DNA from 4 places in the Shewanella inventionis genome. Region 3 is predicted to be linked to each of the others. Evidence: predicted binding sites of a transcription regulator. Region 3 holds the regulator's gene; each other region holds the start of a gene.
What was found. The regulator ArgR, encoded in region 3, controls arginine synthesis, uptake and breakdown. The targets are predictions, from matches to a motif close to ANTGAATANNTATTCANT.

Region 1 (5,899 bases), 290 kb from region 3:
ACTTCTATAGATCTAAATCACAAATTAACTATCGCAAATGAACCGTTCTTATATAAACTACAGCGCTTACAACTAAGCTATTCGGATACCTTACTTCCAAGTGAAAGCACGCCGTCAAACTCAAAAATTATTATTCGCAGTGTTTGCTTGGAGCGTTGCGATGGCGTCATTTGTGTTTTTTCGTTATTCACAATCGGCACAACTTCCTGATTGGGCAATAAGCAATGCCGACTTAGCCACGCTTGCCGTTTTTATGGGGTTTGTATTTGGTGGCCTACATTGGATGTCAAACGTCATTGCCGACTTTAGCGCAATTAGTCGCCTTCCTTACTTGTTTTCAGTGGTATTTAAAGGTTTGTTTCTACTTCTTGGGGCGACCACTCTGGCTTATCTCACACAATTTTTAAATATGTGGACAGTCGATAATCATATGGTGACATTACGGCAAATGCTCAGTATTCACATCATATACAGTCCGTCATTTCAAGCGCTTGTGGTGTATTTAGTCGTCGTGAGAGTCAGCCTTGCCTTTATTGAACAAATGGCACTTTTAGTTGGCCCAAAAGTATTACTTAACATTGGCTTAGGCAAATACCATAAACCGAGATACGAACATCAATTATTTTTATTTATTGATATGGTGTCATCGACAGCGCATGCAGAAACATTGGGTGATTACCGCTTTAGCCGTCTCATACAAGACAGCTTTAGCATGTTGGCAGACACTGTCTCAAACAATGAAGCAGAGATCTACCGTTATATGGGTGATGCTGTATTAATTCATTGGCCTTTAGAACAAGGCATAAAACACGACCGTTGCATGAACATTTATTTTGAGTTTTGCCAACAACTTAAATGGCAGACTCAGTATTTTGAACAGCAATATGGCTTTGTACCTAAATTTAAAGCAGCCGCACATTGTGGTCAGGTGGTTGCTGCCGTTGTGGGCGTTCACAAACAAGAAATAAGCTTCTTTAGTGATGTACTCAATACGTTGGCAAGGCTTCAAGACCAATGCAACCCATTGGGGCAACGGATGCTGCTATCTGGGGATGTGGTCCATCGGCTTGAGCAGCAAAACAGTCAATATGAATTAACCAATTTAGGCCCAATTGTATTAAAGGGTAAGCAGCACCCGATTGAAGTCTTTGGCGCTGCACCTATCAAATCGCCGCACTTGTAACTAATTTTTGTTTGGTAATTCTTGAGCAAGCAATTTTTTCTGTATTGCTAACCCTAAGGTTCTAAAGGTAGAAATTCGGCTAGTGGTTTGACGCCATACTAAACCAATATCTCGGTATGGTGCTTCGCCTGGTGGATCCATCGCAATCAAATCAGTGTCATTTAATATGCCGGTATCTATTGCCATTTGCGGTAAAAAGGTCGTTCCTAACTTACTATTAACCATTTGCACTAACGTATGCAAACTGGTTGCTGCAAACGGATTAACTTTAGTACTGTCACCTAATTGGCAGGCTGTAATTGCATGGCCTGTAATACAATGTTCTGCTTGCAGTAAAAAAATACTTTCATCAGGCATTTTTTGATAATCGATTGGTTGTATTACATCTTGCGATAACTCTTTATGCATCACCATCTTAAATGGGTCGATCCCCACTTTCATGCTGTGAAACCCATTAGTATCAACAGGTAAGGCCAAAATCAATAAATCGAGTTCCCCTTTGGCTAACGCATCAAGCAGTCTTTCTGTGGTGTCTTCTTTTAACAGCAAACTTAATTTTGGGTAATCTTGCTGGCACAATTTCACCACACGACTTAGCAAAAATGGCGCAATCGTCGGGATGCAGCCTAAGCGGATTTCGCCAGTCATTGGCTCACCCTGATTTTTAACCAACTCAACTAAGTCATCAACATTAGTTAAGATATTGCGTGCACGCTCAACCACTTCCTCGCCTATTGCGGTAAACATAAACGATTTATGATCACGCTCAATCAACTGATAACCCAGTTGCTCTTCAAGGTTTTGTATGCCACTAGACAAGGTTGATTGGCTAACAAAACACATTTTGGCAGCACGGTTAAAATTTTGCTCTTGATGCAAATGCACCAAATAATAGAGATTTTTAAGGCTAGGAAGGTTTTTCATATAAGCGATTACTGTTATCGATGTTGATTCAAATAATGAATTAAATAAACAAAAATAACAAGTCGACGGTCGCGATCTGCGCCCATAAAAAATGCCTCAAATAATGAGGCATTGATATAAAGCACAATAGCGCATTAAGCTTTGGCTTCTAGGTACTCTTTTAACTGTTGTAAATCTTTAGCTGCGTGCTCAACAATTTGATTAAGCCAGGTTTTATGTTCATCGTCCCAATTGGCTTCTTCGCTATGTTGAAGTAGCTGAGCAAATTGTTGAATACGCTTTAAACCAACAGAGCCTGCAGCACCTTTAAACTTGTGCGCTTCGGCACATAAGGTTTCTTTATCGCTCGCATCATCAGCTTTAACAAGGCTGCTGACATACTCCGGCATTAACTGTTCAAATAACACGACGCTTTTTAATAAAGTTCCAGCACCAATTGCGCTGATATACTGCTCGAGCGTATTGAGATCCAATATTGAGTCTAACTGCGTTGTGGCCATTAAGGCACCTCTATTAAAAATCTAACTCTATAAAATTACAAACATAATACCGAGTAAAATGCCCTATGCAAGACTTGCCAACCAATCACGTCACTTTTATTTGAACTGATAACAACTCATTAACAGCACAACACCACAGACATTACCAATGTTTAAAAAAAGCTCATTTTGAGAGTTTTTCAATCAAAATGAGTAATAAGTTAGACTTAGAAAACAATCCTAAGCTCACATTAAGCGATTTTGTTAACCCAATTAAGCGCACTGCCTTGACCACCATATTCTCTTAACTCATCCACAATGGCGACCAATCCATCCCAACGGTAGGCACACCAATCGGGGGCAAGTAACATGGGTTTTTGAGCATAAGCTGTCACCCTATGGTAAATAATATCTCTTGGAGTGTTACGTATTAAGGTTGCCGCGGCAGAAGCATATTCATCGAGTGTCAATAAATCCATGGCCTTATATCGCCACTGTTTGGCCATAGTGCTCCCCTCAACGATGTGCAAAGGATGCAGCTTTAATCCATCCACACCTATGCCTAACACGGTTTGCAAACTATTCATATAATCAGTGGATGTTTCACCGGGCAGACCTAAAATGAGGTGGGTACAGACTTTAATTCCCCGCGATCTCGCCGCAATCACCGTTTGGCGATATTCTGTCAATTGATGACCACGATTAATTTTTTTCAACGTGCGATTATTACTGGTTTGTAAGCCAAGTTCTAACCAGACATCTAACCCACTGTTTTGATATTCAGCTAATAAATCGAGTACCGCATCTGGCACACAATCAGGGCGGGTGCCAATATGTAATCCCACGATCTGCTTATCTTCTATTGCTAGGTCGTATTTTAGTTTTAAGTGATGAAATTCATCATAAGTGCTGGTGTAGGCTTGAAAATAAGCAATGTATTTATCTGAAGACACTGGAGCGGGTAGCGACTTATTAACACATTTAACCCGTGAATGAGCTCGCTCTTTACCCTGGGAAAGTTGCACGCTTATCGACGATGTTTGCCCAAGCTGAGCATTAAAAGAGGCCACATTACAAAATGTGCATCCGCCAAAACCTAGAGTGCCGTCACGATTTGGGCAAGTAAATTGGGCATCTATAGTCAGTTTTTTAACACGTTCACCATATCGTGCTTTGCAATAAGCGCCAAAAGTATTAACGTAATCGTCTAAACCCACAAAACCTCCGCTCTTCAATCAAAAGGCGTCAGTTTAGGTAGCAGTTAAACGCTTGTCTTGGTGCTAAATCAATAAACACACCGATTAAGCCCAGTAGGCTGCAAACTGGCCAACATTGGGTAAAATCGTTTTAAACAATGTCTCACTTGTCTACATTACCAAAAATGAATATTTACTCATTTAGAATAATTTTTTACCCAATTACTGTGTTTGAAATAAAATTCACTATTTTTATTTCAAAAACAATTCTAAAGCATTGTTGCAAAAAGGTAACCATTTGTTTGAATAATTTCTAAAATTCTTTTTATTCATAATGTTATAGCAACAAACCAACAGTTTACGTTAACGTCAATCTTGTAGCTTATAACCTTTTTTTGGTAATTATATTTCAGTTTGTTGCATTTTTTTGGTTTGACCTTTAAGCATTCTCAGTTTAATTTGAATGGTTCGGGTGCATATCTATGGAATGTTTCACATTTACCCCGAGTCGTATCCAGTAGAGGTTTAGGGGGTTTTTTGTATGAGCTTGTATCATCCCAGTTTTGAGCGTGACAATTGCGGATTTGGGTTAATAGCACAAATGGACGGTGACGCAAGTCATCGCATTGTGCGCACCGCAATTCATGGTCTCGATCGAATGAAGCATCGTGGTGGTATTGCAGCTGACGGACGCACAGGTGATGGCTGTGGTTTATTAATGCAAATGCCAACGGCGTTCTTTGAAGCTATCGCCGCAGAAAACGATTGGCATTTAAGCCGAAAGTTTGCCGTAGGTATGCTATTTCTCAGCCAAGACGAACAACGCGCTGACGAAGCTAAATTTATCTTAGAAAAAGAACTACAAAGAGAAACACTGAGTGTTGCAGGTTGGCGTAAGGTTCCGGTTAATCCAGATGTTCTGGGGGAGATTGGCCGAGCAAGTTTACCGCAAATTTATCAAGTGTTGATTAATGCGCCTGTCGGATGGCGTGAAAAAGATCTTGAGCGCCGCCTATATATGGCTCGTCGCCGTCTTGAGCAACAAATTACCGACGACAAAGATTTTTATGTTGCCAGTTTGTCTGGCCAAGTGATTGTCTATAAAGGCCTAATGATGCCAGCAGACTTGCCATCATTTTATACTGACCTTGCCGACATTCGCTTAAAAAGTGCAATTTGTTTATTCCATCAGCGCTTTTCAACAAATACATCGCCAAAATGGCCACTTGCACAACCGTTTCGCTACTTAGCTCACAACGGTGAAATCAATACCATTACGGGTAACCGTCAATGGGCGCGTGCCCGTGCATACAAATTTAATTCTCCACTGCTGCCCGATTTGCAACAAGCCGCGCCATTTGTGAACGAAACAGGCTCAGACTCATCATCATTAGATAACATGCTCGAAATGTTATTATCAGGTGGTATGGACTTATACCGTGCAATGCGTTTGCTTATTCCACCTGCATGGCAGTCAAATCCAGAAATGGATGACGAGCTTAAAGCCTTTTATGACTTTAACTCAATGCACATGGAACCCTGGGATGGCCCTGCGGGTATCGTAATGACCAATGGCCGTCATGCAGCCTGCGCCGTTGACCGTAATGGCTTGCGTCCTTCGCGTTATGTCATCACTAAAGATCGTATTTTAACCTTAGCTTCAGAAGTGGGCATTTGGGATTATGCCGCCGATGAAGTGATTGAAAAGGGCCGCGTAGGCCCTGGTGAGTTATTGGTTTTAGATACCGTAAACGGCCGTTTATATCAGTCATTCGAAATCGACAATGACTTAAAACGCCGTCATCCTTACAAAGAATGGATGGCAAAAAACAGCCAAACGCTAATTCCAGCAGAACAAATGCCACCGGCTAAGTTAGGTGCAAGCGGATTTGATTCAAAAACCTTACTGCAATACCAAAAGCAATTTGGCTTTACTCGCGAAGAGCTAGAGCAAGTGATTTGGGTGCTAGCCACCAAAGGCGAAGAAGCGGTCGGTTCAATGGGTGACGATACACCAATGGCTGTATTGTCTAAAAAGTCACGCTCGTTGTATGACTATTTCCGTCAAAAGTTTGCCCAGGTAACTAACCCACCAATCGATCCATTACGTGAAAAAC
Region 2 (5,899 bases), 1.2 Mb from region 3:
GTCATTGCGCGTAAGTCCATACCTGCACTACCGGGAGTTGCATAAGCTGGCAATGGGAATTCACTGCCAATACGCGAGTCGAGAATTTTTAGTTCAATGGGTGTTTTCATGATTTTTTTAATTGTTTTTCTATCAATGTAAGTAGTTGGCGCGCTAGGGTCAGTTTGTCTGTTGCGGGCAGTTGTTGGCTGCCATCTTGCCAAAATACCTGTAGTGCATTGCTATCGGCATTAAAGCCTAAGCCTTGAATAGAGACATCGTTGGCGGCAATCATATCCAGTTTTTTACGCTGGAGTTTGCCACGTGCGTATTGCTCTACATCGTTGGTTTCAGCGGCAAAACCGACGGTGAAAGGTCGTGTTGTGTGCTGAGCTACCGTGGCTAAGATATCAGGATTACGCACCAGCGCAAGCTGCATTTCTTCGGCTGATTTTTTGATTTTTTGATCGGCGACATCGGCAATTCGATAATCTGCTACTGCAGCGCAGCCGATAAAAATATTATGCCGCTCAACCTGTTGCATTACAGCATCGAGCATTTGCTGTGCAGATTCAACATCAATACGCTTAACACCAGCTGGTGTGGCAAGGTTGACTGGCCCCGAAACAAGTGTCACTTCTGCGCCCATTTCTGCTGCAGCTTGTGCTAAGGCAAAGCCCATTTTGCCTGAGCTGTGGTTAGAGATGTAACGCACCGGGTCTATTGCCTCACGGGTTGGCCCCGCTGTGAGTAATAATTTATGCCCTTGTAAAGACTTTGGCCCAAAAAATTGCACTAACTGCTCAGCTATGCTGACGGGCTCTTGCATACGGCCTGGACCGACTTCACCACAGGCTTGATTACCAGATGCAGGTTGCCAGATTAATAAGCCTTTACGGGCTAGATTGGCCATATTCTCTTGAGTGGCGATGTTTTGATACATCTGTTGGTTCATCGCTGGGCATACAATAATTGGCGCGCTAGTGGCTAAACATGTAGTGGTGAGTAGCTCATCAGCCATGCCTGCATTAATGCGGGCAATTAAGTTTGCGGTTGCAGGAGCAAGCAATACGACGTCTGCCCAGCGCGCGAGTTCAATGTGGCCCATGGCAGCTTCAGCTGCAGGGTCGAGCAAATCAGAGGCGACTGGGTGGCCTGAAAGCGCCTGAATGGTTAATGGGGTAATAAATTCCATGGCGCTTTGGGTCATGATGACGCGAACATCTGCACCGCGCTCTTTTAATCGACGGATTAAGTCCGCGCTTTTGTAAGCAGCAATACCACCGCCAATACCAAGTAATACTTTTTTATTTGTCAGCATGATGTGCATTTTTCCGACTCAAATCTCATTGCGGCTAACAATATCACAAACCTGTGACAAGTTGCGTGGATCCAATATCAAAAATATCGACCATACTGTGTAATCGACTTACAAGCTGTTTTAAAACACTCAACGACTCAGTTTTAGCATTGTGGTAGCTAATGTTGATAACTGTCGATGTGATGGTGTCTTACTTAGCGCAAGGAGCCTACATGGGAATTAAAGATTGGCCACAGGGAGAAGGACCAAGGGAAAAGTTATTACTTAATGGCGCAGGGCAATTGTCTGATGCCGAATTACTCGCTGTGATATTACGTAATGGCTTGGCTGGACAAAATGCAGTGGATTTAGCTCGAGAAATGATAAATCAATTTGGTGGTTTGCGCAGTTTATTAAGCGCGTCTAAAAGCCAGGTGTGCAAATTAGCCGGTGTTGGGCCGGTAAAATATGCTCAATTACAAGCCGCAGCTGAAATTTCTAAGCGAATTGCTCATGAAAATCTACAAAGAGGACAAATTTTGACAAATCCTGATTTAACTCGGGACTATTTAATGAGACAATTGGCAGACCGATCCTATGAAGTGTTCGCCTTACTATTGTTGGATACCCAACATAGAGTCATTCAATTTGTAGAATTATTTCGTGGCACCATCGATTCTGCTTCGGTTTATCCTCGCGAGGTTGTAAGCCTTGTTTTGGAGAAAAAAGCAGCGGCGGTGATAGTGTGTCACAATCACCCGTCTGGCATTGCTGAGCCAAGTCAGGCTGATCGGCGAATAACTGAGCGAATAAAAAATGCATTGGCAACCATAGATGTTTCTTTGTTAGATCATATGGTTGTAGGTGATCAGGAGATAGTCTCCTTTGCCGAGCGAGGGTGGATTGTATAAACACTGCTTGATCTTATATGGTCAATCGTGTATAAAATGCGCCCTCTTTGTGCCTCGGGCGACGGCCATACGAGGCACATTAATGCTCGAGCGTTAAAAATTTGTTTTGGAGAAGATTGACATGTCAAGAGTATGCCAAGTAACTGGCAAGAAGCCAATGGTTGGTAACAACCGTTCGCACGCAAAAAACGCGACTCGTCGTCGTTTTTTACCTAACCTACAAAACCACCGTTTTTGGTTAGAAGAAGAAAAGCGTTTCGTACAATTACGTGTATCTACTAAAGGTATCCGTATTATCGACAAGAAAGGTATCGAAGTTGTTGTTGCTGAACTTCGTGCCCGTGGCGAGAAGGTATAATAGAAAATGGCTAAATCTAAAGGTAATCGTGAGAAGATCAAATTAGTATCTACTGCTAAAACTGGTCACTTCTACACTACTGAAAAGAACAAGCGTAACATGCCTGAGAAAATGGAAATCAAGAAATTTGATCCAGTAATTCGTCAGCACGTTATCTACAAAGAAGCTAAAATCAAGTAATTGATTTTAGAATCTTAAAAAAGCCCCTTAATTGGGGCTTTTTTTATGTCCAAAGAAAATAAGCTATACTGTACTGAATATGCTGTTTGAGCGATAAAAAGTGCGTAAAGCAAAATAGCCGGTTAAGTTAAACTAACTTTTTGGCTGTAATGATTTTTTCACACTTAACCTGCAAACTATTTTTTACCCAATGTGAAATAAAATGCTTTAAAAGTGAATTAAAATGCAATAGCATTGCATGGTTAAATAAATGGTTAACAAATTTCTGGCTTACAATGGTGAAACCTTTGTAAGCGTGTCTAACACCAAACTAATACCGAGGTGAATTTGCCTGTGAGAACCACCGAACTGGTTGATGGATTTCGTCATTCTGCTCCTTATGTTAATGCACATAGAGGTAAAACTTTCGTCGTCATGTTAGGTGGCGAAGCATTAGCGCATCCGCAATTTCGTGGCATTTTAAATGATGTTGCCTTACTGCATTCACTCGGCATTGAAGTGGTGTTGGTTTACGGCGCGAGGCCGCAAATTGATGCAGGGTTAAAAGCCGCGGGTATTGAGCCTGTCTATCATAACGGTGTGCGTATAACAGACGAAGATAGCTTAAAAATTATTAAGCAGGTTGCAGGTGCGACACAATTTGATATCACTGCAAGGTTGTCGATGAGTTTGGGTAATACCCCAATGCAAAACGCACAGATTAACGTGGTAAGTGGTAATTTTGTTATTGCTCAACCACTTGGCGTTGATGACGGTGTTGATTTTTGCTTGAGTGGTAAGGTACGTCGTATCGATGCTCAAGGTTTACGTCGTCAGTTAGATAATAATGGCATTGTGTTGATGGGGCCTATCGCGGCGTCTGTGACCGGTGAAAGCTTTAATTTAACGGCTGAAGAAGTTGCCACTCAAGTGGCTATTAAGCTTAAAGCCGATAAAATTATTGGCTTTAGTGAAACCAATGGCATTGTGGGCGACAACGGTGAGGTAATTGCTGAACTCATGCCTGATGATGTTGAAGAAATGCTTAAAACCATGAGCCCAGATAGCATAGCGTCAGTTGGGACTATGGCATTTTTAAAAGCCAGTGTAGAAGCCTGTCGGCGCGGCGTACCACGTTGTCATTTGGTGAGCTATTTAGACGATGGCGCACTACTACAAGAGTTATTTTCCCGCGAAGGGATTGGTACTCAAATTGTTACCCAAAGTGCAGAGCGTTTACGCCGTGCAACCATTAGTGACATTGGCGGTATTTTAAATCTTATTCGTCCATTGGAAGAGCAGGGTATTTTAGTGCGTCGCTCTCGTGAGCAACTTGAAATGGAAATTGAGCAGTTTATGCTGGTTGAGCGTGACAACTTAGTGATTGGTTGCGCGGCTCTTTATCCGTTTGAGGAAGATAACGCTGGTGAGTTTGCGTGTTTAGTGGTGCATCCTGATTATCGTGATGCTGATCGTGGCAGTATTTTATTAAATAACATTATTGGCCAAGCCCGAGTGCGTGGTTATTCACGTTTATTTGCCTTAACGACTCGCAGTATTCATTGGTTTTTAGAGCATGGCTTTAATATTGTTGATGTCGATGAATTACCTAACAAGAAAAAGCAGTTGTATAACTATCAGCGTCGTTCAAAAATTTTAGCGCTCGATTTATAAAATTTTACCGCTCAACTTATCATTGATACGTACAATAAAAATGCCGGTTAATCCGGCATTTTTTATGGGAAACTCATTCAGTGATATGTCTTGTTTATGGTCTTTTACACTTTTGCTAAGTCATCACCTATTAATGCACAATGGGTTTGTTAAAGGAGATATATGAATAGTATCGAGTTAGCTCCACTTGGTTCTGGAGCGATATACAGCGTTATTGCTTTATTGTTAGGTTTACTCGCTTTAACGGTATTTATCTTTATCAAGCCGCTCCCGAGTAATGCAAAATACCTCACCTTAGGTGTGATGTTGCCGCTAATGGGGCTGTTTGTATTTACGCTCTACCAATCGTTTAGCAGCGCTATTTTGTGGGATGACACTCAGTTGCAGGTGAATATTCCGTTGTATTCGAATAGCTTTGATATGAGCAATGTCGATGTTACGCAAGCACGTATTATCAACCTGATTAACGAGCCTGAATACGCGGCTAAATGGCGTACTAATGGATTGGGGCTACCAGGTTATTCACTTGGTTGGTTTTCGCTGAATAACAAGGCTAAGGCGCTATTATCGATAACCGATCCTACTCAGGTACTTATGCTACCGACAGCTGAAAAAACGCTGATTTTGGTAAGTGTCATTGATGCTGAGCAAGCACTTGCACAATTACATGCAAGCGCTCAGGCAATAGGGTCAAAAAGGTAATTTATTGAGCTTGCTTAGTGGCTGCTACATTGCGTCGTTGACGTTGTAATACCATGTCGCTAATAAAAATTAGCAGTGCTGCCCATATAAAACAAAAGGTAATTCCTTTTTCTATATCAAAGGGTTCATTAAACAACTTTACCGCTAAAATGAACATGATGCTCGGGCCTATGTATTGAAAGAAGCCTAAAATAGAAAATGGAATCCTGACTGCCGCACCGGCAAAACATAAAAGGGGGATAGTAGTAACGACGCCAGCAGCGAGTAAAAGTAAGTTGAGGTTGATACTGTTGGTTAACATGCTAACGGGTGAGCTGTCTAAGGTTAGTAACAGGTAACCTAATGCTGCGGGGAGTAAAATGGCGGTTTCAACCAGTAAACCGGATTTTGCATCAATGTTGACTTTTTTACGCAGCAAACCGTAAAACCCAAAACTGGCTGCGAGGGCCAAAGATACGAGTGGAATTGAGCCAAATGAAATCAGTTGCACCAAAACTCCAATACTGGCTAATGCGACTGCAATCCATTGTAAATTTCGTAAGCGCTCGCCTAAAAACACCATGCCGAGTAACACGTTAAATAATGGGTTAATAAAATACCCTAAGCTTGCGTCGAGCATGTGGTCGTTATTAACTGCCCAAATAAAAATCAGCCAGTTAGCGGCTATTAAGATTGAAGTACACAGTAAAATCAGTAGTTGTTTAGGTTGTTTCAGAATAAGACGTAAGCGACTAAATCCCCCAATAAATTGCATTAACACAACCATAAACAGAAACGACCATATAACACGGTGCATTAAAATATCAGTGGCAGGAA
Region 3 (5,899 bases):
GCTGTGGGGGCAACAGGACAATTACTATTAAGGCCGCAACAAATGGTGTTGCAAGCCGATGATCAAGGTGAGGCCAAGATTATCGATAGGCGATTTTTAGGTACGGTATGTCATTATAAAGTCAATCAAAACGGGGTTAATTTAGAAGTAAGTAGCCCTGTTATGAACTTTACTCCTGGGCAACGAGTCTCGCTGACTGTGGTTGAACATCCATTGGTGGTTTTTAGTGATTAATTTATGCTGAACTTATAGGGGATTTAGCTAATCAATATAAATGTGAGTACTCTTCAAGTAATTTGCCGTCATTTAAGCTAAAGTGATTTGGCTTATTAATACCAAATCTAATATCATCAATTTGTTAAGTTATAAGCATTTAGGCCGACAAACAGTATTAAGGTAGGTGAGTATATATGGGTAACCAAGTTATGCCTCGTGAACAGTTAGGAATTTGCGCAGAAGGGAATTTACACAGTGTGTACTTGATGTTTAATGCCATCGATGGCGTTGAAGAGCAGCTACGCCCATCGATTGCTAATGTTGCGCAGTATATTTACGAACTCACCGATCAGTATGCTGACAGTGCTTTTAATGGTTTTGTTGGAATTGGTGCTAACTTTTGGGATACATTTTACCCTGAAGCTCGTCCAGCACTGTTAAAGCCTTTTCCTGCTATGAATGAGGGAAATAGAGATGCACCCGCAATGGAATATGATATTTTTGTTCATATCCGTTGTGACCGTTACGATATTTTGCATTTAGTGGCCAATGAAATTAACCAGATGTTTGAAGACTTGGTTGAATTGGTTGATGAAGAACGAGGTTTCCGTTTTATGGACAGTCGGGACTTAACCGGTTTTGTTGATGGTACTGAAAACCCAAAAGGGCGTCATCGTCAAGAAGTGGCATTAGTGGGTAATGAAGACCCCGAGTTTACCTCTGGCAGTTATGTGCATGTGCAAAAGTATAAGCATAATCTGAGCAAGTGGCATAGATTACCTCTTAAAAAGCAAGAAGATATTTACGGCCGAACCAAGGTTGACGATATTGAATATAACTCGGAAGATAAACCGCTAACAAGCCACACTAAACGGGTAAACTTGAAAGATGAGCAAGGCAAATCGTTAGAGATATTGCGCCAAAGTATGCCTTACGGGTCGGTAAAAGAGCAGGGGTTGGTGTTTATTTCGGTATGTCGTACACCAGAGCATTTTGAAAAAATGTTGCGTAGTATGGTGCACGGTGATGCACACGGTAATCATGATCATTTGATGCTATTTACTAAAGCATTAACCGGTTCGTCTTTCTTTGTGCCGTCTCTTGATTTTTTAACTCAATTTGACGATGCGTAGATAGAGTAAGAGATCAAAAAAGCAATGCCATTGCATTGCTTTTTTGATAATTCATGTTGCAACATTGAGAGAGTTGCTCAATGTTTTGAATTTTTATTCGCTATAATTGAATAATGATTTAACTGTTTCTAATGTATCATCAATGGTTTTGATACTGGCAGGGCAGATGAAAATCGTGTCATCACCTGCAATCGTGCCTAAAATGCCTTCAGGTTTACCTATAGAATCGAGCAAGCGGGCGATAAGTTGTGCAGCTCCTGGGCTGGTTCTTACCACTATCATTGCCTGGTTATGGTCAACGTCGAGCACTAAGTTCTTTAATGGGCTACCGGCAGTTGGCACACCGAGCTCAGCGGGAAGACAGTAAACCATCTCTTGTTTAGCGTTGCGTGTACGTACCGCGCCAAATTTGCTAAGCATACGAGACACTTTTGATTGATTGATATTACCGAATCCTTCGGCTTGTAGCGCATTAACAATCTCGCTTTGGCTTCCAAAACGCTCTTCTTTTAGAATCGCTTTAAAAGTTTTGACGAGCTCATCCTGATTTTTTGTCGCTGGCATAATGATATTTCATCTTATAGTTGTTATTCAAAAAACTTGCACATTTTGAATAGATCTCCTTGTTAAGTCAAGAAAGAATCAGATTTTATGAATAAAAATTCAATTCAAAAGTGGAATGTTATACTGACACTTTGGCGTGTTATGCCCATTAGTAACGATAGCGTTAAGCAAATGAGTTAGCCTTGTGCGCACAGCGCTTAACGCGTGCATAATTAAAAGCGTTATACTATTTGTTTTTTACAATAAGATGGATAATGGATTATTTGTTTGTTTAACGACAATATCTAACCCCTTGATGAGTACTGCAATGTTAAAAATACTTAAAATGTTACACCTAATTGGCATCATCATGTTATTGGTGGGCGTGTATTTATACCTTAATACCACGTTTGGACAGCAGGTCAGTGGTATGTTGGTGATTGCATTACTCATTGGTATTGGTACGTTAATTATGTCGCCATTACCTGTTGCACTTGTTATTGAGTGGGCTCAAAAGCAAACATCTTCAGACAATTCAAAGGAATAATCATTGTCTTTTATTATTCGTAAAGCCGTATTATCTGATAGTAGTGACATTGCTTTTTTAGAACGTGTTCATGTTACAGACGAACTCAGCGGCCGACACAGTGATTTGCATGCTCACCCAATGACGGTTGGTGAAGTTAAGCAACTCATTAATCAGCACTGGATAATCGTTGCCGAACATCAAGGTGAGATTGTCGGTTACGTTATTGCTGCCAAATGGGCCTTTTTTGCCTCGCAACCTTTGTATCGTTATATTATTCAGCGCATTAAATTTGCTGATTTTGATGGCCAATCGTTATCAACAACCAATACTTGCCAGTATGGGCCTGTGTGGATTAGTCAATCATATCGCGGTAAAGGTATTTTTGAAGCCTTGGTTAACGAGCTTAAATTGGTTTTAAAAGAGCGTTATCCATTTATAGTGACCTACATTGCGGCCGATAACCTGCGTTCATTGGCTGCACATAAAAACAAAGCAGGTATGTACCTTATTGAGCATTTTTGTTTCGAGCAACGCGACTATAAGTTACTGGTGTCTCAAACATAGCCAGCTTTGGGTGTTATAGGATATTGTTCTGGATAATTGTGGTAAGGAGTGTTTGATGGTAACTGGTTTTGATGCGCTTTTTAGGCCTTACTTAACACTGACTTTGTCGGCATTTGATAACATTAAACTTGTTGTTGCTGTGTTGTCTGATGCCAATGAAACTTACCAATGTGTCGAGGCAAAGGTGCAGCCGCCAGGATCTTGTAATGTTATGGCCAGTAGTTATTTTGTCTGCTGGAATAATCAATGGATATTTTGTGGATTAACGCGCGCCTATTCTGCATCGATTAGTTTATTTACAGATGTAGAACAAATCGACATGGCATCGATAATACCTGTTTCTATTCCTGTGATGACGATGCAACAAGTTGGATTTATGTGCGTAGAAAGCGCGCATTTTGATCACTGTTAAGCGATATCGCTTGGACATTGTAATTGCATCACAATCAGTGGGCGATCATCGTTGTGGTAGCGCTGGTGAAGTTGAGCAATCTCAGCGGGTAGATTTGCCATATTTTGCTGGCTCACTAATTGAAATTGCTGTTGCTGATACAGTCGCTGCAGGCTGATATTGGTAAATAAAAAGCATTTTTGTGGTGTCAATGCAGGAGCTATAAAGTTAAGTAGTTTTGTTGCAAGGGCTTTTCTGCGTTGTTCTGGTGCGACAAGTAAGCCACTAATCAATTGATATTGACCCAGATGTTTTATTCTAACTGCGGCAATGATGTTACCAGTTTTTGTAACTTCAGTGTCTGATATTACAGTTGAATCTGCCATATTGTGCTGGTCTGCCAGCTGACTTTGAGTGTTGAATGTTGTGGCTTTATGCTGATAAATAACGGCAACAGACTCTTTGAGTGAGACTCTGGCATAAGCCATGTGTTGGCGGTAAAACAACTTAACTGCCGACCACTGCTTTTTTTGCTGCAGTGAAGTAGCATGTTGTTCATATTGAGTGGGTAAGTTAGTGTCTACCCAGCGTATGTATATCATAATATTGAGTGTTCTAATGCTAACAAAAAACCGCCATAAGGCGGTTTTTTGGTAAAAGACGGAAGGTTTATTATAAACCTGCGTCTGCACGTAATGCTTCAGCTTTGTCTGTTGCTTCCCATGGGAACGCATCGCGACCAAAGTGACCATATGCGGCTGTTTGCTGGTAGATTGGACGGGCCAAATCTAGCATTGCTGTTAACCCGTATGGGCGAAGTTCGAAGTGTTGACGTACTAATTTAATTAATACTTCTTCAGACACTTTACCAGTACCAAAGGTTTCAATACTGATAGAGGTTGGCTCTGCTACGCCAATAGCGTAAGACACTTGAAGCTCACAGCGATCAGCAAGACCTGCGGCAACAATGTTTTTAGCTACATAGCGGGCTGCATATGCTGCGCTGCGGTCAACTTTTGATGGGTCTTTACCAGAGAAGGCACCGCCGCCGTGACGCGCCATACCGCCGTAGGTGTCTACAATGATTTTACGACCCGTTAGACCGCAATCACCAACAGGGCCGCCAATCACAAAGCGGCCGGTAGGGTTAATAAAGTATTTTGTGTCTTTATTTAACCACTGTGCAGGTAGCACTGGCTTAATGATGGTTTCCATTACGGCTTCAATCAAATCAGATTGAGTGACGTCTTCACGGTGTTGAGTTGATAACACAATGGCATCAATACCGATAATTTTGCCTTCATCGTATGCAAAGGTAACTTGGCTTTTTGCATCTGGGCGTAACCAAGGTAATGTGCCGTCTTTGCGCACTTCTGACTGACGTTTCACTAATTTGTGAGCATAAGTAATAGGTGCTGGCATTAATACGTCGGTTTCATTGCTGGCATAACCAAACATTAAACCCTGATCGCCTGCGCCTTGCTCTGCTGGATCTGCGCGGTCAACACCTTGGTTAATGTCTGGAGATTGCTTACCAATTGCGTTTAATACAGCGCATGAATCAGCATCAAATCCCATATCTGAATGGGTATAGCCAATCTCACGTACGGTTTTACGGGTAATTTCTTCAATATCGACCCAAGCAGAAGTGGTGACTTCACCGCCAACTAATACCATGCCTGTTTTGACATATGTTTCGCACGCAACACGAGCTTTTGGATCTTGCTCAAGGATTGCGTCTAATACCGCATCAGAAATCTGATCGGCGATTTTATCTGGATGACCTTCTGAGACCGACTCAGAGGTAAACAAGTGCTTTGCCATAATTGGAAAATCTCGTTGGTTGCATTTGAATATACGTCTAGACGTCTATTTTAGTCGAAATCGAATTCGATAACACCCCCCAATACGAATTTAAGTTAATAATTGTGCATTAGTTCAGAAATATTTTTGTCAGTGTCGAGCCTTGTTTAGCTGTATGACCAGTTAATATCATGACTATTAAGTAGTTATTGTATTTTTTATCTAATTTATCACTGGGCGTGTTGGCCAAATTTGAACAATATTTTTGTTTGTTTTGTTCATTTTTTATTGAGATAAAAGCACACACTTTAATGCGTTTGTGGTGATTTTTTATTGAGTGTCAATAAATCATTACTGCAAGTAAGAAGATAGAAAAAGTGGTTATTCAACAAATAAAGCCAAACTATTTATGGTAAATGTGCGCGCTAATGGATCTTGTTAGCAAAAATGACGCTTTATAAAGTAATCGGAAAAATTTTAATTTGCGTCCTATCGCCTAGTAGGGGAAAATGCCTATCCACAATTGCCGTTAGATCTCACAAACAAGCAGGAGAGAGCATGTCTTCTCGTAAAGTACTCGCTAATGCCATTCGCGCCCTTAGTATGGATGCCGTTCAAAAAGCTAATTCTGGTCATCCAGGTGCCCCAATGGGTATGGCTGATATCGCTGAAGTGCTATGGAATGATTTTCTAAAGCATAACCCGAATAACCCAAAGTGG
Region 4 (5,899 bases), 2.2 Mb from region 3:
GGTCACAGATAATGCCGCTATCACAAAACGGGTTAAATCTGACTCAATAGAGCTGGCTAAAATAGAGGGGATAAACATGTCTGCAAAACCAACAACAATTGTTTTTGATGCGTCGACCGCTTCAGGGATTTGCAATAACTCTAACAACGGAATAAAGGGCATGCCGAGGTAATTAAATAAGGGGGTATGCTCAGCAAGTACCAATGCCACTGTGCCAATGGCCATTACCACAGGGATGACGCCAAAAATCATTTCAACAACGTTTTTGACCCCTTCAACTAAGACATGCTTAACACCGCCAGCTGAAGATGCTCTTTGCATTGCTTGCTCAAAACCCCATGAAAATACCCCATGATTGTTTGGTACGCTTTCATCGTCGTCATGTCGTGGTGTGTTGTCAATGTAGGTGTCTTTTTTCCATGATAATGGCGGAAGCTTAGGTACAATGACTGCTGCCACTAATCCGGCTAAACATACGGTCAGGTAAAATGGCACAAATAAATGTTCAAGTTTGACCTGCGAAATCACCACAAGGCTAAATGTAATTGATACAGCCGAAAATGTTGTGCCAATGACCGCTGCTTCTCTTTCAGTATAAAAACGAGTTTCATACTGCTTATTGGTCATTAAAATACCAACGCTGCCATCTCCTAACCATGAAGCCATACAATCGATTGCGCTGCGACCCGGAAGGTTGAATATGGGGCGCATTACTTTGGTCAACAAGGTGCCAAAAAATTCAAGTAAGCCGAAATTTAAAAGAAGTGGTAATAGCATTCCGGCAAAAATAAATACTGAAAATAACACTGGGACTAGGTCATTGAGTACCAGTCCTCCGGTTGCAGACGACGTGATCATCTCAGGGCCGACTTGCAAGTAAACCATGACAATAAATACTGCGCCCAAAATCCGGGTGACCAGCCAGAATAAATTCACTTTTAACAAGGTGCGTAAAAAATGATTCTTACGGACAAATTGAGGATTAACTATGCGAGTTAATAAAGACGCTATAGCCATAAATACGACAATACCAGCCACAATTAACTGAATTGAACTGCCCAGACTGGTTTGTAGTGCTTTAGAAATAATCGCAATTGGGATGGTAATTGCACCGTCAACACTGATAGGCGTCATAAACAGTAATAGACCAATCAGTGATGGGACGATAAAGGTAAGAATTGTTTTAATGTTATGTTGTTTGTGTGTCACGTTAAATACACCTTACGTATGTGCTTTAAAGTGGGCTTAAAGGGCAAGACCACTGTTGTAGATGGACGCTAAATGAATGTCCATTCAATTGTGCTTTTTAGGGAGGCAAGGTTACCTCCTTATTTGCAGTATGTAAAATGATTACTTAAACGAATAGATATTTGTTAAATGTGGGTAGATATACGCATTTGGATTTTTAATGACTAGATGGATAAACGTCAAATTAATCATTGTGTTGCGCTTCTGTTATTGGGTTGTTTTCTAGTTGTTTTTGAATTGTTTTTTTACTCAACAGTAAGATTAAATGGTTCAGCATTATGGCCTGATCAGCATTGCTGAACCATTGCTCAAATAGATACAAATTAGACGTAACACACACGACTAACGTCGATTAAAATGAGGCGTTATTGGCTTGTGGGTTGTAATCCATTCCCGGTAAACCTAACCAGTAGCCATTACAGTCTTTGGATTGGGTGTTCGTGATAGCAACTTGTGCTAGATCATTGAATTGAGCCTTATTAAGCAAGTTGGTTAAGGTGTCTGCGAGCGCAATATCGGCTAGTTTATTGGGTGAAATCCGCCAGTAATCAACACCCATATTGATCATGGTGGGTATTTGGTTTATCAGATTTACCTGTGCCGCTGATTGAGTTTGAATGCCGTTTAATCTTAATAGAGGTTGTGACTCTTGAGTTTGTGCTAACAAGCCTTTGCTGTGTCGTTGGCAAATGGTTTGGCAACTGTCTTTTGGTAACTGGTAATGCTTGGCAGTAAAACAGCGAGCAGAATGCGCTAATGGCATATATCCGTGTCCTAACACTTCTATTTCGAATGAGGGTTTCGTGTCTGTGTTGATCACTGCTTGCAGCCAATCTTTTGACAGTTCACATGGCATAACAAAGCGGAACATGCCTTTTTGGTGCAATAAATCTAAGCTGGCGCGATTATAGTTGTTAATTGTCGGGCCACACACAAAAGGCACTTTGGCTTGGTGAGCATAATACACGCCGGCCATATCGTTTGCTTCAATACAAAAGTCACCATTATTGATAGCGCGTGTTAATTCATGCAATTCTGATTGCGCTTCGACTAATGCCATGGTCGACAATATCACTTGTTTACCATGAGACTTAAGCATATTGGCTAACGCTAAATAGTCAGAAAATTTTAATTCGCGGCGGCGACTGCATACCGTTTCACCGAGATAAACGGTATCAATATTGCTGGTGGCAACAGCCTGGTAGAAGGTTTCTACGTCGGATTTAGACCAGCAATAACTGATAGGTCCTAGAGATATTTTCATTGTTGTCCTTATCGCTTTTATTGCCACTGGCGCTCGTAAGCACCTAATGTGGTAATTTGCCCTTCTGACACTTTGGCTAATGCCTGTGACCATTGAGCCTGTTCTGCAAACTCGTTAGGTGCTGCCAGATAAGTATCTATTGCGCTGCGCCACACTTGAGTGACCTGGCTAACATAGGCTGGGCTTCGTTGACGGCCTTCAATTTTAAGTGACGCTATTCCCGCTTGTGCTAACTGCGGTATCAGGCTTAATGTATTTAAGCTGGTGGGGGACTCGAGTAAATATTTGGCGTCTTGATCATATTGCGCCACATAGCGACCTTTACACACAACGGGGTAGCCAAGTTGCTGATGTGCTTGTGCTTTATCGATTAACACATTATTTAATCGAGTTAATTTATCAGTGCCACTGTCTTGCCAACGAACGTGGTTAGCAGGTGAACATGAGCCGCCAGTATTAGGAGATTGCCCGGTGACGTACGAAGATAAATGACAACGACCTTCAGCCATAATGCATAGACTGCCAAACGCAAATACCTCTAAGTCTACTGGGCTAACTTTGGCAAGATCCCTTACCTGTTTAATCGACAACACGCGAGGCAGTACGGCTCGTTCTATGTTAAATGCTTCTTTATAAAACGATAACGCCCCTAAATTGGTGGCACTGGCCTGTACAGATAAGTGTAAAGGCAAGTGTGGATGGTGCTGATGTGCGTAATTTAATAATGATAAATCTGCCACTATAAGTGCATCCATATTCAATTTCGCAGCTAAATCAACGGCCTGATACCAGCGTTGTTCATGGCCCGGTTTAGGGAAGGTGTTTATCGTTAAAAAGACTTTACGACCTTGACTATGAGCTAGCGTAGTGGCTTGTGCTAGCTGTTCTGCCGAAAAGTTTAACCCTGCAAATGACCGTGCGTTAGTGTCATCTTTTAGTCCCAGGTATACCGCGTCGGCACCCGCATTTAAGGCTGCTTTTAACGAGGCTAAATTACCTGCTGGGCATAAGAGTTCCATGTTAATGCTCTCATTATTTTAAAAGAACAGGAGTGTAAATGTGATTGAGTTAACATGAATTGATTTAAAACAGGTTTCGCTTGATAAATTGCCAGTAAACTAGCTTGCTAAATGGCGCTTTTTGCAGGTAGGAACCCTTAATGGCTCAAATATTACAACAACGTTTATCAGGATTTATTTTAGATATCGCCCCACAGTTTAGCCGACGTTCGTTAGCGCTCGTACCAAACAAACTGAAAATGTCTTTGATTACTCAAATGCTTAATTTAGTTCTGTCGGAGCAGCTTCGCGCAGGTGAATTAGTGTTTTTAAAAGATAAATCTGTAGGCATTTGTGTTGACGACATTGATTTGCAATTTCAAGTGGCCTTTGATAGCAAACTTCAGGCTTTGCCAATGACTAATCCGAATGTGATTTTTAGCGCCAACGTGCCTGAACTCTTGTTAGTCGCTGCGGCTAAAGAAGATCCGGATACCTTGTTTTTTCAACGCAAACTGCGTATTGAAGGTGATACTGAATTAGGCCTTGAGGTGAAAAATATGTTGTTATCAATAGAGCTTGATACGCTGCCAAGGCCAATAAAGTTAACAGTAGACAAGTTGGCGTGTATGTTACAAGCATTAACCCTAGGGTCTGAAACGGCTAAATAACCCATATAACAATAAAAACGGCGCATCGCGCCGTTTAGGGGGGGTTACCGCCCCGTAATGGCGGCATATTTAACTAGCAATTCATCGTGAGACTCAGCATGCAATGGGTCAGGATCAATGCAGTCGATAGGGCAAACCGAAACACAGGTTGGCTTGTCATAATGGCCAACGCATTCGGTACATAATGCCGGATCAATCTCGTATATTTCTGCCCCCATCGTTATTGCCTCGTTAGGGCATTCGGGTTCACACATGTCGCAATTGATGCAGCTATCGTCAATGATTAAAGCCATTTAAATTAGCCTGGTTGGTGAGGGTTTCGAGTATCAACACCCTCAGGTAAATTACGCATTAACATGGCCTTGTTTACATCAATGTTCTCTGGAATAGGCATAAATACAAAGTGCCCAGACCCAAGCGCGGCCTCTATTGGTTGGTTTTTTCGATTCACTAATGATTCGATAGTGATAACAAAATTACCTTCAGTTGTCATGACCTCAACACTGTCGCCTACCGAAAATTTATTTTTAACATCAACTTCAGCAAGGCCCTGTTCATTTCGTTTACCTGTAAATTCACCCACAAATTGCTGGCTATTACTGACTGAGTGACCGTATTGATAATTTTGATATTCGTCATGTACGTGACGGCGTAAGAAGCCTTCAGTATAGCCGCGATGAGCTAAGCCTTCTAAATTACTCATTAAGGTGCGGTCAAAGTCTTTACCTGCAGCGGCATCTTCAATTGCTTGACGGTATAATTGCGCGGTGCGAGCCACATAATAAAATGACTTTGTTCGACCTTCAATTTTTAATGAGTCGATGCCCATGCGTGTTAAACGGTCTACGTGTTGAATGGCGCGTAAATCTTTTGAGTTCATAATGTAGGTGCCGTGCTCATCTTCAAATGCCGGCATGTATTCGCCCGGGCGCCCGGCTTCTTGTAATAACACAATTTCACTCGTTGGCTGCCCAGCGCCTAATGTGGGTGTTTCTATTTGTACCTCAGGATTGAGGGCGATAACGTCACCTGTTTCAGTTTGTGTTGCGGGATGCACGTCATATTTCCAGCGGCAGGCGTTAGTGCAAGTGCCTTGGTTTGGATCACGTTTATTGATGTAACCAGATAATAAACACCGCCCAGAATAGGCCATGCATAATGCGCCATGGACAAACACTTCAAGTTCAATATCTGGGCTGCGTTGACGAATTTCTTCTATTTCATCTAATGACAGTTCGCGAGATAAAATAACGCGTTTAATGCCTTGTTGTTGCCAAAACTTTACCGATGCCCAGTTTATGGCATTAGCCTGCACAGAGAGATGCACAACCTGCTCGGGAAATGCCTCACGTACCATCATGATTAACCCTGGATCTGACATGATGAGCGCATCAGGCTTCATGGCAACAACCGGTTCCATGTCATTTATATAAGTTTTAAGTTTAGCGTTATGCGGCGCAATATTACTGACAACATACAGTTTTTTCCCTAATGCATGTGCTTCTTCAATCCCTGTGGCGAGGTTTTCCATTTTAAAGTCATTATTTCTCACCCGTAAGCTGTAGCGTGGTTGGCCGGCATAGACCGCATCTGCGCCGTAAGCAAAGGCGTAACGCATATTTTTTAATGTACCAGCAGGGGATAATAATTCAGGTTTAAACATAGTTTTCTCGGTTTACATCTGGGTTGACATCGATAGGGGGTGAAAGCTTACTTAA

Region 1: gltB (glutamate synthase large subunit) is a predicted target of ArgR. The motif match lies at 4,254-4,271, and genes of this name have one in related genera.
Region 2: argA (amino-acid N-acetyltransferase) is a predicted target of ArgR. The motif match lies at 2,941-2,958, and genes of this name have one in related genera.
Region 4: K8B83_RS08210 (YjiH family protein) is a predicted target of ArgR. The motif match lies at 1,281-1,298, and genes of this name have one in related genera.

What each region holds. Positions count from the first base shown of each region.
Region 1 is NZ_CP082926.1:4,111,279-4,117,177, forward strand. It holds gene K8B83_RS18370 (adenylate/guanylate cyclase domain-containing protein) at 161-1,183, shown strand; gene oxyR (hydrogen peroxide-inducible genes transcriptional activator OxyR) at 1,184-2,107, opposite strand; gene K8B83_RS18380 (Hpt domain-containing protein) at 2,242-2,607, opposite strand; gene K8B83_RS18385 (TIGR01212 family radical SAM protein) at 2,838-3,803, opposite strand; gene gltB (glutamate synthase large subunit) at 4,324-5,899, shown strand, end outside.
Region 2 is NZ_CP082926.1:798,142-804,040, forward strand. It holds gene dut (dUTP diphosphatase) at 1-110, opposite strand, end outside; gene coaBC (bifunctional phosphopantothenoylcysteine decarboxylase/phosphopantothenate--cysteine ligase CoaBC) at 107-1,303, opposite strand; gene radC (RadC family protein) at 1,513-2,190, shown strand; gene rpmB (50S ribosomal protein L28) at 2,312-2,548, shown strand; gene rpmG (50S ribosomal protein L33) at 2,555-2,728, shown strand; gene argA (amino-acid N-acetyltransferase) at 3,062-4,381, shown strand; gene K8B83_RS03795 (PH domain-containing protein) at 4,544-5,083, shown strand; gene rarD (EamA family transporter RarD) at 5,085-5,899, opposite strand, start outside.
Region 3 is NZ_CP082926.1:4,402,847-4,408,745, reverse strand. It holds gene K8B83_RS19790 (ABC transporter ATP-binding protein) at 1-234, shown strand, start outside; gene K8B83_RS19785 (Dyp-type peroxidase) at 411-1,349, shown strand; gene argR (transcriptional regulator ArgR) at 1,443-1,913, opposite strand; gene K8B83_RS19775 (hypothetical protein) at 2,221-2,439, shown strand; gene K8B83_RS19770 (GNAT family N-acetyltransferase) at 2,443-2,985, shown strand; gene K8B83_RS19765 (hypothetical protein) at 3,041-3,397, shown strand; gene K8B83_RS19760 (GNAT family N-acetyltransferase) at 3,394-3,978, opposite strand; gene metK (methionine adenosyltransferase) at 4,049-5,200, opposite strand; gene tkt (transketolase) at 5,738-5,899, shown strand, end outside.
Region 4 is NZ_CP082926.1:1,812,826-1,818,724, forward strand. It holds gene K8B83_RS08210 (YjiH family protein) at 1-1,209, opposite strand, end outside; gene K8B83_RS08215 (U32 family peptidase) at 1,601-2,512, opposite strand; gene ubiU (ubiquinone anaerobic biosynthesis protein UbiU) at 2,530-3,531, opposite strand; gene ubiT (ubiquinone anaerobic biosynthesis accessory factor UbiT) at 3,672-4,181, shown strand; gene K8B83_RS08230 (YfhL family 4Fe-4S dicluster ferredoxin) at 4,226-4,474, opposite strand; gene trhP (prephenate-dependent tRNA uridine(34) hydroxylase TrhP) at 4,480-5,844, opposite strand.